2 linked regions of the Synechococcus elongatus PCC 6301 genome follow. Each later gene encodes a partner of the first gene's protein in a complex. Links are inferred from orthologs where the notes say so. Each region holds a gene or a part of one and is shown on either strand. Other genes may lie near its edges. The genes, in order: prmC and prfA.

Region 1 (7,347 bases):
CAACCTTTCACCTCGGCAATTGCGCAGCAATCGCTTCACCCAAATTACAGCTAAAATCCTACAAAGACATAACTTTCGACCGAACTATCTCAAGCTCGAAGTTACCGAGCAAATGCTGCTCGATAATACCTCGACTATTGCGCAAATGCTGGATACTCTTCATCGCAAAGGAATTGCCCTCGCCCTTGATGACTTTGGAACGGGTTACTCTGCCCTTAGCTATCTGCGACGGTATCCATTTCAATCGCTGAAGGTCGATCAAAGCTTCCTCAGAGATATTCCCCATTCCACCGAAAGTTGTGCCCTTGTTAAAACGATTGTGGCGATGGCTCACGGGTTGGGAATGCAAGCGGTTGCCGAAGGAGTTGAAACCGCTGAGCAGGTTGAATTTCTTAAGGCAATTGGCTGCGAATACGGACAGGGCTACTGGTTTAGCCGACCGTTACCAGCCGTTGAAATCGATAGTTTTCTCGCTGTATCAACCGGGCATGAATCAATCAGCTAGGCCATGCTCTAGCGAAAAGCGCACCAATTCTGTGCGGCTGTTGGTGCCTGTCTTACTGAACAACCTGCTGACGTATTTTTCAATGTTGCGCACACTGGTATCGAGTTCTCGGGCAATTTCTTTGTTCATCAAGCCCTGAGCAACCAATTTCAAAACACTTTCTTCGCGAGGGGTGAGGTCCAGGGCGAGCGGTGTGGCCTGCGTTTGCAACTGCGGCTTCTGCTGGAGCATGGCTCGAATTTCTGCGACTTGTCGCGCAACTTCCGCTAAGTCAGGATTACCCGTGTCAGCAACAGCCGCGATCGTTTCTCGGCGCCGGCGCAGCAGGTTCTCGACCCGTACCACCAGTTCATCTGGATCGAAGGGCTTGGCAATGTAGTCATCACAGCCCGCTTCATAACCTTGGATGCGATCGCCCGTCATCCCCCGCGCTGTCAGCAAAATCACTGGCAAAGCCTTGAAGCGATCATCACCTCGCAGCTGAGCCAAAAACTGATAGCCGTCAACCCGAGGCATCATCACATCAGTGATCACCAAATCAGGACGGGCTTGCTGAAGTTGCTCCCAACCCTCTTGGGCATTGGCAGCTGTGCGCACTCGAAAGCCACTGTCTTCTAAATAGGCTTGAACGGCTTCACGCAGTCCAGGCTCATCATCGACTAACAGGATCTCGGCGTCGCTCACAGCTTGCTCCATGCTCGTTCTCAGTCTAGTGCTTCGATCGCACCGAGCCGATCGGCAAGCAATCGCCGGAGCCCAGGCAGCGCCGGAAACAATCAGCGATCGCCCATCGACAAGCCCTGAAGGAGATCTTCACAGCTTGGCAATCAGCTCTGAAACTCAGCGTCATCCTCTACTGAAAACTCTCGGTCTTGAGGATTTTGACCTTGCCATCAGCATCAAACTGCCAGAAGTCATAGCGCCCAGAAACATCGCCATTGTTGTCCAGCTTGAGCTCGCTACTGGCCCCTTGATAGTTGATCGGTTTGCCCGCGCGCACTAGGGCCAAGGCCTGACAGATATCACTGACTGGCTCTCCCGGACCATTAGCGATCGCTGCCACGCTGTCCTTGAGCTTTTCCCCTTCCAAGGACTTACTTTTCTCAGCCGCCAGAACCAAGAGCGCTGCGGCATCCCAAGTATTGGCATCAAACACCTGCGGCGATCGCTGAAAACGCTCTTGATAACGCTTGAGGAACGCCTCGCGGCCCGGGCCGCCCGAACTGGGGGCAACGCCGACGAGATCCTGCACGATGTAGCGACCCTGAGGATTACGTCCGACCAGCTCCGCCAATTGATCAGTCTTCAGACCATCGGTCAGCAACATTTGCGTAGACTGGCCCAACAGTCCTTTTTCGTAAGCACTTTTCAGAATGAGGGCGCCGGAATCTGGGTAGCCAATCAACACCACAGCATCGGGGCGATCGCGAAAAACCTGTTCCACTTCGCTGTCAAAGCTACTGGCATCAGGCGTGTAAAGCACCGGCTGATCGCGGTTAAACACCACTCCGCCGGCCTGCTCAAAAGCGGGAATGAACGATCGCAGCAACCCATTGCCGTAGTCATTATTGATGGCAATGACCGAGACCGATCGCCAGCCTTGATCCAGCGCCAGTTTGGCCAAGGCTGGCCCTTGCAGCGCATCGGAGGGAGCCGTTCGGAACCAATAGCCTTTGAAATCCCCCCGGCGGGCCCGTTCCGTAAAACGAGGACTGGTGCTGGAAGGCGAGATCATCACCACACGGTTGTTGACCGCTAGGGTCAAGGCTGCATCCGAAACATTGCTGGCCGCTGCGCCGACCACCCCTGCTACCCGATCGACTTCCGCCAGTTTGGTCATGGCCGCAACGCCGCGATCGGGTTTGGTTTCATCGTCTGCTGGAATCAGGCGGACTGGCAGCCCCTGCACCCCGCCGCAGGCATTGACCGTCTGCACCAGCAATTCAGCAGTGTCTTGCATGGGTCGGCCATACTGAGCCAAATCTCCCGTCAGCGGCAGCAGGCTACCCAACTTGAGCCCCCCCGGATCCTGCCACGGCCACTGGACTTGCGTTTGACAACTGACCAGTAGCACTGTAGACATCAGTGCAACACAAGCCGACCGCGATCGCTGCATCATGGATCAGTCTGAACTTCGCAGGCATTTTAGCCGGTTGGAACCGCTTCTGCTTCTTGGCCGTCTATGGCGAGACAGTCGAAATTCAGCGTAGAGTTAGGTCGGCTGAGAGCCCTGCTTCAAGATCTACGCCACCAGCATCGTCGTGAATTAGGGATTGACGTGAACAAATTTCTTACCAGTGCCGCCGCTCTAGTCATCTCCCTATCTGGAGGCGTTGCCATCCCTCTGATTGCCCCACCTGCCGCGATCGCCCTTTCGGATCAAGAAGTAGCAGCCCGCATTGGCAGAGTCCCTGTCTTTGTCATCCTGACCAAAGAACAACAGCCCCTGTTGTTCACGTCTCGGGACAAGGACGGAAAAGAAGTTAACAAAACCTTCCCGGTTTTTATCAACCAAACTCAAGCCCAAGCTGCTCTTGCAGAACTACAAAAGAGTAATCAGCCCCTCGGCAAAGACGCCAGAATTGGCTCACTTCTGTTGCCTAAAGCTTTGGAACTCATTCTTGACTTCTTGAAGAAGACCAATGACCCCAAGGTCACTTACGAAATTATCCCGGATCCCAAACAGCGGGCAAAGGCACTGGAGCTCTACAAAGCGGATAAGAACATCAAGCCGGAGCAACTCAAACAGCTAGAATCTGAAGCCTTTGTCCCAATCTTCTACTCCGAGTCCCTTTCAATCACCATGACCAATCAACAAGGTCAGCCGGTGAAGGACGCAAAGGGCAATGCCATCCGCCGCATTCCTCTCTTCTTGGAATACGAACCCTTGGCAGCAGAGTTGGAGAAACTCAAGAAACAGGACACCAATGCGAAGGCAGGGGAATACGCAATTACGGTCACGGATTTGTTGACGATTATCAACACCCTGACTGCGGCACAGCCTGGGAGTAACGAGAGCTTGATCGAATTACTTCCACCGGTCAGCAGCTTGCCAGTCCTCCAAGAATTGGTGAAGCAGCTCACGCCTACCAACGGCACCACACCGCCGCGAGCAACGACGACAACCCCACCCGCAGCAGGAACTGGGACAACTCCACCACGAGCCACCAACCCAACCCCAACACCTCGTCCGGCTAACTAGCCCCAGCCTTGGATGGCAACCACTACCTGGCAGGCTGTGCTCACTTGGCGATCGCACCAGCAGCAACTGGCGCCGGATATCGATCGCCAAGAATTGGACTGGCTCCTCCGGGAAGTGGCCGGCGTTCCGCTAGAACGTCAACGCTGGGCAGCCCCAGGCGATCGCCTTGAGCTACGTTGCCCACTAGCAGCGATCGCGGATCTCTGGCAACAACGGATCCGACAGCGCTGTCCGGTGCAGTATCTGGCAGGTCATGCGCCTTGGCGCGACTTGGAGTTGCAGGTTTCCCCCGCTGTCCTGATTCCCAGGCCAGAAACAGAGCTGATCATCGACCTAGCAATCGCTTGGTCCCAAGCAGAACCAGCCCGACAAACAGGCTTCTGGGCGGATTTAGGGACTGGCAGCGGTGCGATCGCGATCGCGTTAGCGCGGGCACTACCCCAAATCACCGTCCTTGCCGTCGATGACAGTGCTGAGGCTCTGGCGATCGCCCGGAACAATGCAGCCCGCTATGGTTTAAGCGATCGCATCCGCTGGTATCAGGGCAGTTGGTTGGTGCCTTTGGCCGACTATCGAGGTCAACTGCAGGCAATTATCTCCAATCCGCCCTACATTCCCACTCAAGAGTGGCAAGCCCTAGAGCCGGAAGTCCGCGATCATGAACCGCGTCAAGCTCTGGAGTCTGGCCCTGATGGGTTAGAAGCGCTACGCCATTTAGCCCAAGCGGCGCCTGACTATTTGCGATCGCTCGGTCTGTGGCTCTGCGAACACATGGCCGGTCAAAGTACCGCTGTAACGGCTTTGCTGGCGGCCATTCCTGGCTATTCTGAGATCCAAAGTCATCGCGATTTAGCGGGCCGCGATCGCTTTGTTTCGGCCAGTTGGAGTGCTTGAGGACGATGGTGCGTCTTTCGTTAGCGGCAGTAATCACAGCGGCGCAAGCCGGTCAGGTGATTAGTTTTCCCACCGATACGCTGCCCGCCCTAGCAGTTCAACCAGATCAGGCGGCGCAAATCTATCGACTCAAGCAACGCCCCTCCGAAAAACCCCTGATTCTGATGGCCGCGACGGCAGCAGAACTATGGCCGTTCGCCCAAGGGAGTCCTGAGGATCAGGCGCAGTGGAATGCGATTGCTAATCAATATTGGCCAGGCGCCTTGACGCTGGTTCTCCCAGCCAGCGATCGCCTACCCGCAGCTGCTAATCCCCTCGATCGCAGCAGTATTGGACTCCACATTCCCGCCTGTGCGCTCGCCCGTCAAATTTTGGCTGAAACAGGGCCACTGGCGACTACCAGTGCCAACCGTTCTGGAGAACCGGCCTTACTAAACCCAGATGCGATCGCAGCGGAATTTCCTGAGGTCACCGTTTTGGCCGAGGATCCCTGGCCGGATCCATCTGGCCTCGCCTCGACAGCTCGTGCGCTGGCAAGCCGATGGACAATGGCAAGTTCTGCGGCAGGGCAGCATTGTTCTGGGGGAGGTGTGAGCCCATGGCGATCGCACTAGGTCTGTTTCTGCCCTTGGTCTGGATTGCCCTCACGATCGCCAAGCTATTTTTCTGGATCCCTATCCAGAACGTTGAGCAGTTTTTGACTTGGCCGCTGCTCTGGCTGGTGTTGGGAGCCGGCCTCGTCAGTTGGTTACTCGATGGCGTTCGCTCTCGTTTGTGATCCCCGCAGATTGATTCCAGGCAACAGCGTTGAAGGGATCAGGATCTTCTTCTTTTGACCGTGGGCTGATCGAGGTTAGGCTGAGGCTATACCTGCGTTCAAGAGCGCGCCCGTGCAACTGCGCCAAGTGATCATCGCCTACAAAGCCGGTGATCCCACCAGCAAAGCGGCTGCAGATGACTGCGCCCATTGCCTCGAAAGCCAAGGGATTCACGTCATGTTGGGGCCGAGCGGGGCACGCGATAATCCCTTTCCAGTTTTCCTGGCTTCGGCCACTGAACCGATTGATCTAGCGATCGTTTTGGGGGGGGACGGCACCGTGTTGGCCGCCGCTCGCCACCTCTCCGATGCAGGCATTCCGCTGTTGACCTTCAACGTCGGGGGACACCTCGGCTTTTTGACGCAGCCCCGAGACTTTTTTCAACCCGAGGCTGAACTCTGGGATCGCCTGCGCAACGATCAATACGCGGTGGAACAGCGCATGATGCTGGCCGCTAGCCTGCATGAGGGCGGGCGCGAAAATCGCGAACCCATTAGCGAGACCTACTACGCCCTCAACGACATGTGTGTGAAGCCGGCGGCACCCGATCGCATGTCTGTTTGCATCCTCGAAATGGAAGTCGATGGCGAGATCATCGACCAGTACCAAGGAGATGGCCTGATTGTCTCAACGCCCACGGGTTCTACCTGCTACACCGCTGCCGCCCACGGTCCGATTGTCCATCCCGGCGTCGATGCCTTAGCGGTCACGCCGATCTGCGCCATGAGTTTATCCAGCCGCCCGATCGTGATTCCACCGCGATCGGTGGTCAGCGTTTGGCCCCTGGGCACCCAAGATCCCACGATCAAGCTCTGGATGGATGGAGTCTTGGCCACTTCGATCTGGCCGGGCCAACGAGTGGATATTCGCATGGCCGAAAAGCCTGCTCAGTTCCTGGTTTTAGACAGCGATCGCTCCTTCTACCGCATCCTGCGCGAGAAGCTGCAGTGGGCGGGAGCCGTCATTCACTACAACAACAATTTCCGCAACTAGGCTGCTGCAAACAGGTCGAGGGGAAAATGACCGTAGGTGCCGCTCGGGCCTGCCGCTAGGTCGGAATGCACGGTGATCAGTACGCCTCGGTAGGCTCCTTCATAGGTATCCAAGAGCAACCGCCCCGATCGCCCATTGGCTTTGAGGAAACAGGGCTCCGCGATTGCCGGTAGATCGGTCGGTTCGAGGGCTGGCTGCTGGAGGGCGGCCCAATACTCTGCCAAGGCCGCTTGGGCGATCGCTGAGGTCTCAGCGCAGATTCCCAGGGTCAGAAAGTCCGCTGCTGTGACCAGAGTATGCAGATCGCTACGCAGTTGTTGCACTGCCTCTGGGCTGAGCTGCAGGTCCTCCGTCTGACAGCGATACTGCTGCAACCGCTGTTCTGCTAGCGTCCAATCCTCGCTCACCCTCGCCACTCCTCACTGCATCGACGTGACCTAATTGTCCCAGCTTTTCTGAGGCGCCGAGCTCCTGACCCAAGTGGGCGATCGCCCCCAGCTCGGGCAGCGTGTTAAAAGTGAAGAATTGTAAAGTTGCTGCTTACATGAGCTCAGAACCCAGCGATGGCCATGATCTGCGGCGATCTTTTCGCGATCGCCAAGAACTGATCGACTATCTGCAGCAGCAATTTCCAGAAGCGGCGGCCGTGGATGCCCAGGTCAGTCCCATCCCAGGCGGCTATCAAGCCGCGATCGCTCAGCTCGAGGCGATCAACCCGCTGCGCTATGGCAAAAGCCGCAACTTTTTGGACGGTGCAGTGACACGCCTGTCGCCCTACATTCGCCACGGCGTTCTTAGTTTGGCAACCGTCCGCGATCGCGTCTTGGCTCAAATTCGCCAGCGCAGTGATGGCGAAAAACTGATTACGGAACTGGCTTGGCGCGACTACTGGCAACGGATCTATTGGGAGTGGGGCGATCGCATTTGGCGCGATC
Region 2 (7,490 bases), 350 kb from region 1 along the record:
GAATCGGGTCAACATGAGACAGTACTGAATTGGTTGCGCGCTGAAGTAATTGCAGGCGGCGGCTATCCCTATGCGATCGAAACTGCGGATCAAGCGGCTGTTCTTCGCAGCGACGATCGCCAATTGTTCTATCGCCTCTTGCAGGAATGGTGTGATCAAGAAGGACTGAATCTCAGCCTTTCGCGAAAGTTAGTTAGCAAGTTACGCCGTCGCTAACGGGGATGGCTGAGCGATCGCTAACAATGGTGTCGGAATCTGCTTCAGTTCTAGCGATCGCTCAAAGATTTCATCCAGCGACAGCATTTCACCCTCTTCAGTCATAAAGCGATGGTCAGCAGTTGCTCGAATGATGCGACCATCACTGAGTTCGTATTCAATCACTTCCTGTTCACCTCGTTGATGCCATTGACCAATCGGCTGACTGTAGATATAGCCATCTGGGTTACAGCAATAAACTTGGCAACGAATATTTTCTTCGACTAGTTTGCCAATTGCGATCGGGCCATATTCAACGGTCAGAACTTCTGTATCTGCCGCCAAACAATATTCGGCAAACAGCACCATCTGATCAAAGAGCTCAGCTGCAACCTTTTCTGCAACACCATTCTTCTTTGCACCTTCGACAAAGGTGCTTTGGTGTTTGACCATCTCCGACATTTTCTTCTTGCCCATCGCCCGCCGAAGCAAGTCAGCTTCTCCGAGTGTGTAGCCACCCATGTCTTGAGCAATTTTCATAATTTGTTCCTGATAAACCATGATTCCGTAGGTTTCATTCAGGATGGGCTGAAGCATCTGATCGGCATAGTCGATCGCTTCTCGGCCATGCTTCCGATTAATAAATTTAGGAATCAAACCAGCATCCAAAGGCCCCGGCCGATAGAGTGCCAGAATTGAAGAAATATCTTCGAGGTTAGATGGTTTCAAATCGCGGACAATTTGCCGCATCCCGGAAGACTCCAACTGAAATACCCCTTCCAGATCACCTTTAGCTAACAGCTGGTAGGTTTTTGGATCATCCATTGGTAGGCGATCGGGATCAATGGCTTGTCCACTCGTTTCCTGAACAAGATCGATCGCTTTTTGGATCATTGTCAGGTTTCTGAGGCCCAGAAAATCCATTTTCAAGAGGCCACAGGCTTCAATATCCTCCATGTAATACTGCGTGATCACTTGGCCATCATTATTCCGCTGGAGCGGCACAATTTCATCGAGCGGAACGGCTGAAATCACGACGCCCGCTGCATGGACGCCAAATGTTTTGTTGGTTCCCTCAATGCGCAGCGCCATATCGACCCAGTGTTTCACTCGGGCATCTTTTTCATATTTTTCTTTAAACTCTGGCGCAGGTGTTTGATCTGAAATCATCACCTTCAGTTTTGCCGGCTTACCCCGCGCTACAGGGATGAGCTTGGCCATGCGGTCGGCTTCCCCGTAGGGGATATCCAGCACGCGCGCCACATCCTTCAGCACCGCTTTGGATGTCATTCGGTTGAAGGTAATGATCTGGGCAACGCGATCTTCTCCATACTTTTTAGTCACATAGTCAATCACTTTATCCCGCTGATCAATGCAGAAGTCTGTATCAATATCCGGCATTGATTTGCGTTCTGGATTCAGGAATCTTTCGAATAGCAAGCCATGATGAACTGGATCAATATTGGTGATGCCCATACAGTAGGCAACCAGTGAGCCCGCCGCTGATCCACGACCTGGGCCCACAGGAATATTGTTGTCACGGGCAAATTTGATGTAATCCCAAACCACTAAGAAATAGGAGGCAAATCCCATTTCGTGCATCATTTTAATTTCGTATTCCAAGCGATCGCGATAAGCTTCTTCGCAGTCTTCATAGCGATCGCAATTGAGCCGCTCCGCCAGTCCCTGACGAGCAACTTCCGCCATATAGGTTTCTTCGTTGTAGCCATCGGGGACAGGGAAAGTCGGAATTTTAGGCTCGCCAAGGATGTTATAGTCCTCGATCTTGCTGGCAATCACAAGCGTATTAGCGATCGCTTTAGCAATCACATCATCTGGCAAGTGATCGCGAAATAGCTGATGCATTTCCTCAGCAGACTTGAGGTACTCTGTGCCGCTATAGCGAAGCCGTTTATCTTCGACGACAAGCTTGCCCGTTTGAATACAGAGCAGAGCATCATGGGCTTCAACATCAAAACAGGAAATAAAGTGGCTATCGTTAGTGGCAACCAGTTCAATCCCCAGTTCCTGAGCAATTCGGACAATTTCGACATTGACAATCCGATCTTCAGGTGAGCCGTGATCTTGAATTTCCAGATAGAAGTCTTCGCCAAAGCGCTCTTGATACCAAGCTGCTACCCGTCGAGCCACATCCGGACGACTTTGCAAAATTGCTTGGGGAATTTCACCCCCCAAACAGGCACTCGTAACGATTAGACCTTCACGGTATTTTTCGAGATGTTCTTTATCAATACAAGGACGTGCAAAAATTCCCCGTCCTTTAAAGCCTTGCAGATGCGAAATAGAGGTCAACTTAACCAGATTTTGATAGCCTTTCTTATTCTTGGCTAAAACAATCGGGTGATATTTGCGGACGCGAGGGTTAGGGTCATCAATCGGGCTATTGATGACATACATTTCATTGCCGATAATCGGTCGAATATTGCCCTGATTTTTGCAAACTTTGAGGAGTTCGATCGCTCCATACATCACGCCGTGATCTGTCAGAGCAATCGCGGGCATTCCCAGTTCTTTAGCTCGCGCCACCAGATCCGGTAGCTGACTCGCCCCATCCAGCAGGCTGTAGTCACTGTGCATGTGCAGGCCAACAAAAGACATGGAGGCAGTCAAACCAGAAGGGCTGTTCCAGCATCCTATCCGACTCGCCCAGTCCTGTTAGGCGATTGCCGCAGCCACTCTGGCTGAAGCTGGAACTTGTGGAATGGTCCGTAGCTGCTGCAGCACCGCTAAATCCGCCGCATCGAGGCGATCGGGAATGCCAGACCGGATTAGCTCAATAAAGGCCTCATTGGGGATCATCAGCGTCAGCACGTAGAGGCGTTGATCCTGATGGGTGTTGCGAATTTCATGCAATCCGGTTGCGGGAATCAGCAGCATGTCTCCTGCAGCAATCGCAGTTCGCTTACCATCACAGTAGGCTTCGCCTTCACCCGCAATCACATAGAAAAATTCGATCGCGCGTCCATGCAAGTTGGGAGGCGTAGATCCACCCGGATCAAAAACCTCAAAGCAAGCCACCAAGGATACTCCTGCCTGCTCAGGATCGAATAAGACTGCAAAGCGGTTGCTTCCCTGAGGACGAAGGCGGTAGACCAGCAAGCTGGCCGGCGAAGCAATTTGAGGTAGAACGCAGCAGTTGCCACTCATGTCGGGTTTAGCCTAGTGCTGCCTCTAGGCTAGAAACCTCGATCGCGATCCCTGGTCTGCATAACGAAACTGCAATCTTTGCGATCGCAGACTCGTCATCTAGGATTACTTGTTGTATCGAACGGAGAGAGAGGGATTCGAACCCTCGGAGCCGCGTACACGACTCGGCACATTAGCAATGTGCTGCTTTCGACCACTCAGCCATCTCTCCAAGCGGTTTCGTTATCGTAGCAGAACTTCCCCGCGGCGTTAAGACCTGACAGTGACTTGATTGGATGACCAATCCGCGGCGACGGCAAAGCGTGGCAGCCGATCTTTAAAGCCGCAGAGAATTTCCCAGCTAATCGTATTGGCGCGATCGGCCCAATCGTCAGCGGTAATCTGTTCTGACCCCGATCGCCCCAACAGGGTGACAACATCTCCCGGTGCCAATTGGGGCATGGCAGAGATGTCGATCATCATCTGGTCCATTGTGATCGCCCCAATCTGTGGCAGCCGCTGACCGCGGTAGAGCACCTCCATCTGATTAGACAGGGCACGCGGCACACCATCGGCATAACCGATCCCAACAACGGCGATCGGCGTTTCCCGTTGAGTCACGTAGCGATGGCCGTAGCTAACGCCTTGGCCTGCAGGCAGGGTCGTGACGTGAGTCACCCGTGCTTTGACCGATAAAGCTGGATATAAAGACAGACGATCGCCAAGGTGCGGTGCGGGGTAAAGCCCATACAGCGCTAGCCCAACACGGACTTGGTCGTAGTGAAGGCTCGAATCCAATAGCGTCGCTGCTGAGTTAGCAATGTGAAGCTTAGGGACTGGCAATCCTTCTGCTTGGATTTGGGCGATCGCCTGTTCAAATGCTGCATGTTGTTGCTGGAGCGGCGCGCGATCTGGGCTGTCTGCCGTTGCGAAGTGCGAGTAGAGACTGGCAAGCTGGAGCGACGGCAAACCATGAACGAGCTGCAGGAACTCGACCGCAGTTTGCCAAGGTGCTCCGAGGCGGGACATGCCGGTATCAAGTTTGAGATGGACAGGGAGAGACTGTCCCAAGCGATCTAATGCTTCCGCACAGATTAATGCCTGCTTGGGGGTGCTGAGACTGGGCTGGATCTGCCAATGAGCGATCGCTTGCACTTCGTCGGGGCTATGGATCGATCCCAGCAGCAGAATCGGTGCAGTGATCCCCGCCTCCCGCAACCGTACTCCTTCCGGGATCGTGGCAACTCCCAAGGCAGTGGCTCCAGCACCTAAAACCGTACTGGCGATCGCAACAGCGCCGTGACCATAGGCATCCGCTTTGACGACTGCCATCAATTCACAACTGGGTGCGAGGAACTGGCGGATCTGACGCGTGTTGGCCGCGATCGCCCCCTGATCAACTTCGACCCAAGCCCGCTGATAGGAAAGTTGCTCTAACCGTCGCGCTGGCCAACGCGGAGTTGGTTGGGGATCAATCGGTTTCACAGTCACTCAACACCACCTCTACCCTGCATCCTAATCGCCTCCAAACGCTGCGGAGACCCTCGGGAGCCGAAGCCTTTCTGAAGGTTGTGTTACCATCTGGGCAAACTTTTGAAAAGCCCATTCAAGCCCTATGGGCAAGGTTTTAGTGCTCAACGCTTCCTACGAGCCACTCAACATCACGAGCTGGCGGCGAGCAGTGATCTTGCTTTTGAAAGATAAGGCTGAAAGTTTAGAGCACAACGGTCGAATGATCCTGCCTGATCTACCACTTCCGACGGTGATTCGACTACGTCAATACGTCCGTATTCCCTACAACGAGATCCCACTAACCCGTCGAAATGTTTTGCATCGAGACGGTCATTCCTGTCAGTATTGCGGCTATCACGGTGAGAATCTGACCCTCGACCACATCTTGCCACGATCGCGGGGGGGAGCCGATACCTGGGAGAACGTGATTACGGCCTGCATGCGCTGCAACGTTCACAAGGGCAACCGTACGCCTAAAGAGGCAGGGATGCCCCTGATGAGCACACCGCGCCAACCCGTCAGCAGCCTCTACTTTGAGATTTCACGCTATCTCAACCAAGGCAGCCACCAAGAATGGCGCAAGTACGTGATCGGGGCTTAAAACGAGACTCAGACTAGACCTTCGCTGCTTCTTGATCTTGAGCCATCTGGGCGAGTTGCTCTGTTTGATCCTTACTAATACAAGCTTGGATCACCTCTTCAATCTCGCCTTCTAAGACTGGATTCAAACTAAAGTTCAGCCCCAATCGATGGTCGGTCGCTCGATTATCTTTGTAGTTATAGGTGCGAATTTTCTCCGATCGCGACCCTGTCCCCACCTGCGATCGCCGCATTGAACTGACCGCTTCCTGCTGTTCTTGCAGCTTCATCTCATAGAGTTTTGCGCGCAAAATCTGCATCGCGCGTTCGCGGTTTTGTAGCTGCGATCGCTCTTCCGTACAGAAAATCCGAATTCCCGTCGGTTTGTGGAACAGGTCAACCGCTGTCTCCACTTTGTTAACGTTCTGACCACCGGCACCGCCCGATCGCGCTGTCGTCAGTTCAATATCCTTGGGATCGATCGAGACTTCTACCTCATCGACCTCTGGCATGATGGCCACAGTCGCAGTTGACGTGTGAACGCGGCCACCCGCTTCAGTTGCCGGGACTCGCTGAACCCGGTGCACACCCGCTTCAAACTTCAGCTTGCTGTAGACAGATTCCCCTTGAATTTCGAGGATCGCTTCCTTATAGCCGCCCAGTTCACCTGTGGATTCACTGAGCAACTTGACGCGCCACCCCTGAGATTCGGCGTAGCGGCTATACATCCGTAGTAGATCCCCAGCCCACAGGCTGGCCTCATCACCGCCGGTTCCGGCGCGTATCTCCAGCATGATGTTTTTATCATCGTTGGGATCACGGGGTAGAAGCAGAATCTTGAGGCGTTCTTCCAAACTCACCAGCAGCGCTTCTAGCTCGTTGACTTCCAGTGCTGCCATTTCACGCAATTCAGGATCGCCACTGCTTTCCCGCAGAATTTCTCGCGCCCCCTTCAGCTCAGCATCCCGCTGTTTCCACTCCTCGTAGGTCGTTACCAGCTCTTCCATCGACGATCGCATCCGGGCAACCCGCTGGAACTCGCGAGGATCAGTAGCAATTTCCGGATCGGCCAGCCGACGGGTCAAATCCTGAAAGGTCTGCTCTACCGATTGCAGCTTTTCAATGAGGTAAGGCTCAGCCATGGCAGCCACACAGAAACAAAGACGAACAAGGGCCGCGATCGCACAGCCACACTAAAACAAAGGAAGCCCCAAATTGGGGCTTCCCAGCACACGGACAGAATTTAAGCTTCGCTCTTGGCTTGGTCGCCTTCGAGCATGCCGTATTTGCGCAAGAAGCGTTCGACCCGACCTTCGGTGTCGATGATCTTTTGCGTGCCGGTGTAGAAGGGGTGGTTGCCCGACCAGACATCCACATGGAGTTCTGGTTGGGTCGAGCCCACGGTCATCACTTCTTCACCGTTGCAGTAGACCTTGGCTTCGGGATACCACTGCGGATGAATATCAGCTTTTGGCATGGGGTAGACCTCACAAACAAGGATAAAAAATTAGCGTTTGGAGAACTGAGGCGCTTTCCGAGCTTTCTTGAGACCGTATTTCTTCCGCTCTTTGCGGCGGGGGTCACGGCTCAGGAAGCCTTCAACTTTCAAGGGCTTACGGTTCTCGGGGGCCAGCTCACACAATGCCCGCGCCACACCCAAGCGAATCGCATCGGCTTGGCCGGTCAGGCCACCGCCGTGGACATTGGCAAGAATGTCGTAGTCGCCTTCCAAGCCTAGGGTCTCCAAGGGCAGGCGAGTTGCGTTCAGGTAAGCCGGGTTGTAGTTGAGGTAATTGTCTCCCTCGCGGCCATTGATGACCAACTTGCCGCTACCGGGCACCAAGCGAACCCGAGCAACTGCCGTTTTGCGACGGCCGGTGCCCCAGTAAACAACGCGTCCAGAAGAGTCCGTCATTAGTTGTCATCTCCAGCAAAAGTTTGGATGCTCAAGACTTCAGGCTGTTGTGCCTGATGGGGGTGTTCTGCACCGCGATAGACCTTGAGTTTGGTAAAGAGTTGGCGACCGAGAGCATTTTTCGGCAGCATCCCTTTAACAG

What was found.
Region 2: the proteins of prmC (region 1) and prfA are in contact, whole or in part, in a crystal structure (PDB 2B3T), measured with the Escherichia coli proteins. The link is inferred for Synechococcus elongatus PCC 6301 from one-to-one orthologs.

What each region holds. Positions count from the first base shown.
Region 1 is NC_006576.1:2,379,722-2,387,068, reverse strand. Bases 2,836-5,660 are described here. They hold prmC (peptide chain release factor N(5)-glutamine methyltransferase), read left to right. Parts: upstream 2,836-3,719; coding sequence 3,720-4,601; downstream 4,602-5,660. Other genes in these bases: SYC_RS11795 (NAD(+) kinase), read left to right, coding at 5,492-5,660; SYC_RS11800 (hypothetical protein), read left to right, coding at 5,200-5,379; SYC_RS11805 (L-threonylcarbamoyladenylate synthase), read left to right, coding at 4,607-5,215; SYC_RS11815 (Tic22 family protein), read left to right, coding at 2,836-3,707. In the rest of the region: SYC_RS11830 (putative bifunctional diguanylate cyclase/phosphodiesterase), read left to right, coding at 1-505; SYC_RS11825 (response regulator transcription factor), read right to left, coding at 494-1,201; SYC_RS11820 (ABC transporter substrate-binding protein), read right to left, coding at 1,359-2,588; more of SYC_RS11815, read left to right, coding at 2,784-2,835; more of SYC_RS11795, read left to right, coding at 5,661-6,412; SYC_RS11790 (DUF1824 family protein), read right to left, coding at 6,409-6,819; SYC_RS11785 (FAD-binding domain-containing protein), read left to right, coding at 6,957-7,347. UniProt on the Escherichia coli protein: Methylates the class 1 translation termination release factors RF1/PrfA and RF2/PrfB on the glutamine residue of the universally conserved GGQ motif, i.e. on 'Gln-235' in RF1 and on 'Gln-252' in RF2.
Region 2 is NC_006576.1:2,031,825-2,039,314, reverse strand. The notes cover bases 4,523-7,490. They hold prfA (peptide chain release factor 1), read right to left. Parts: upstream 6,576-7,490; coding sequence 5,469-6,575; downstream 4,523-5,468. Other genes in these bases: rplM (50S ribosomal protein L13), read right to left, coding at 7,348-7,490; rpsI (30S ribosomal protein S9), read right to left, coding at 6,941-7,348; rpmE (50S ribosomal protein L31), read right to left, coding at 6,677-6,910; SYC_RS10075 (HNH endonuclease), read left to right, coding at 4,958-5,455; alr (alanine racemase), read right to left, coding at 4,523-4,833. Outside these bases: SYC_RS10100 (DNA double-strand break repair nuclease NurA), read left to right, coding at 1-216; SYC_RS10095 (trans-splicing intein-formed DNA polymerase III subunit alpha N-terminal partner DnaE-N), read right to left, coding at 202-2,814; SYC_RS10090 (cupin domain-containing protein), read right to left, coding at 2,872-3,363; more of alr, read right to left, coding at 3,613-4,522. UniProt on the Escherichia coli protein: Peptide chain release factor 1 directs the termination of translation in response to the peptide chain termination codons UAG and UAA.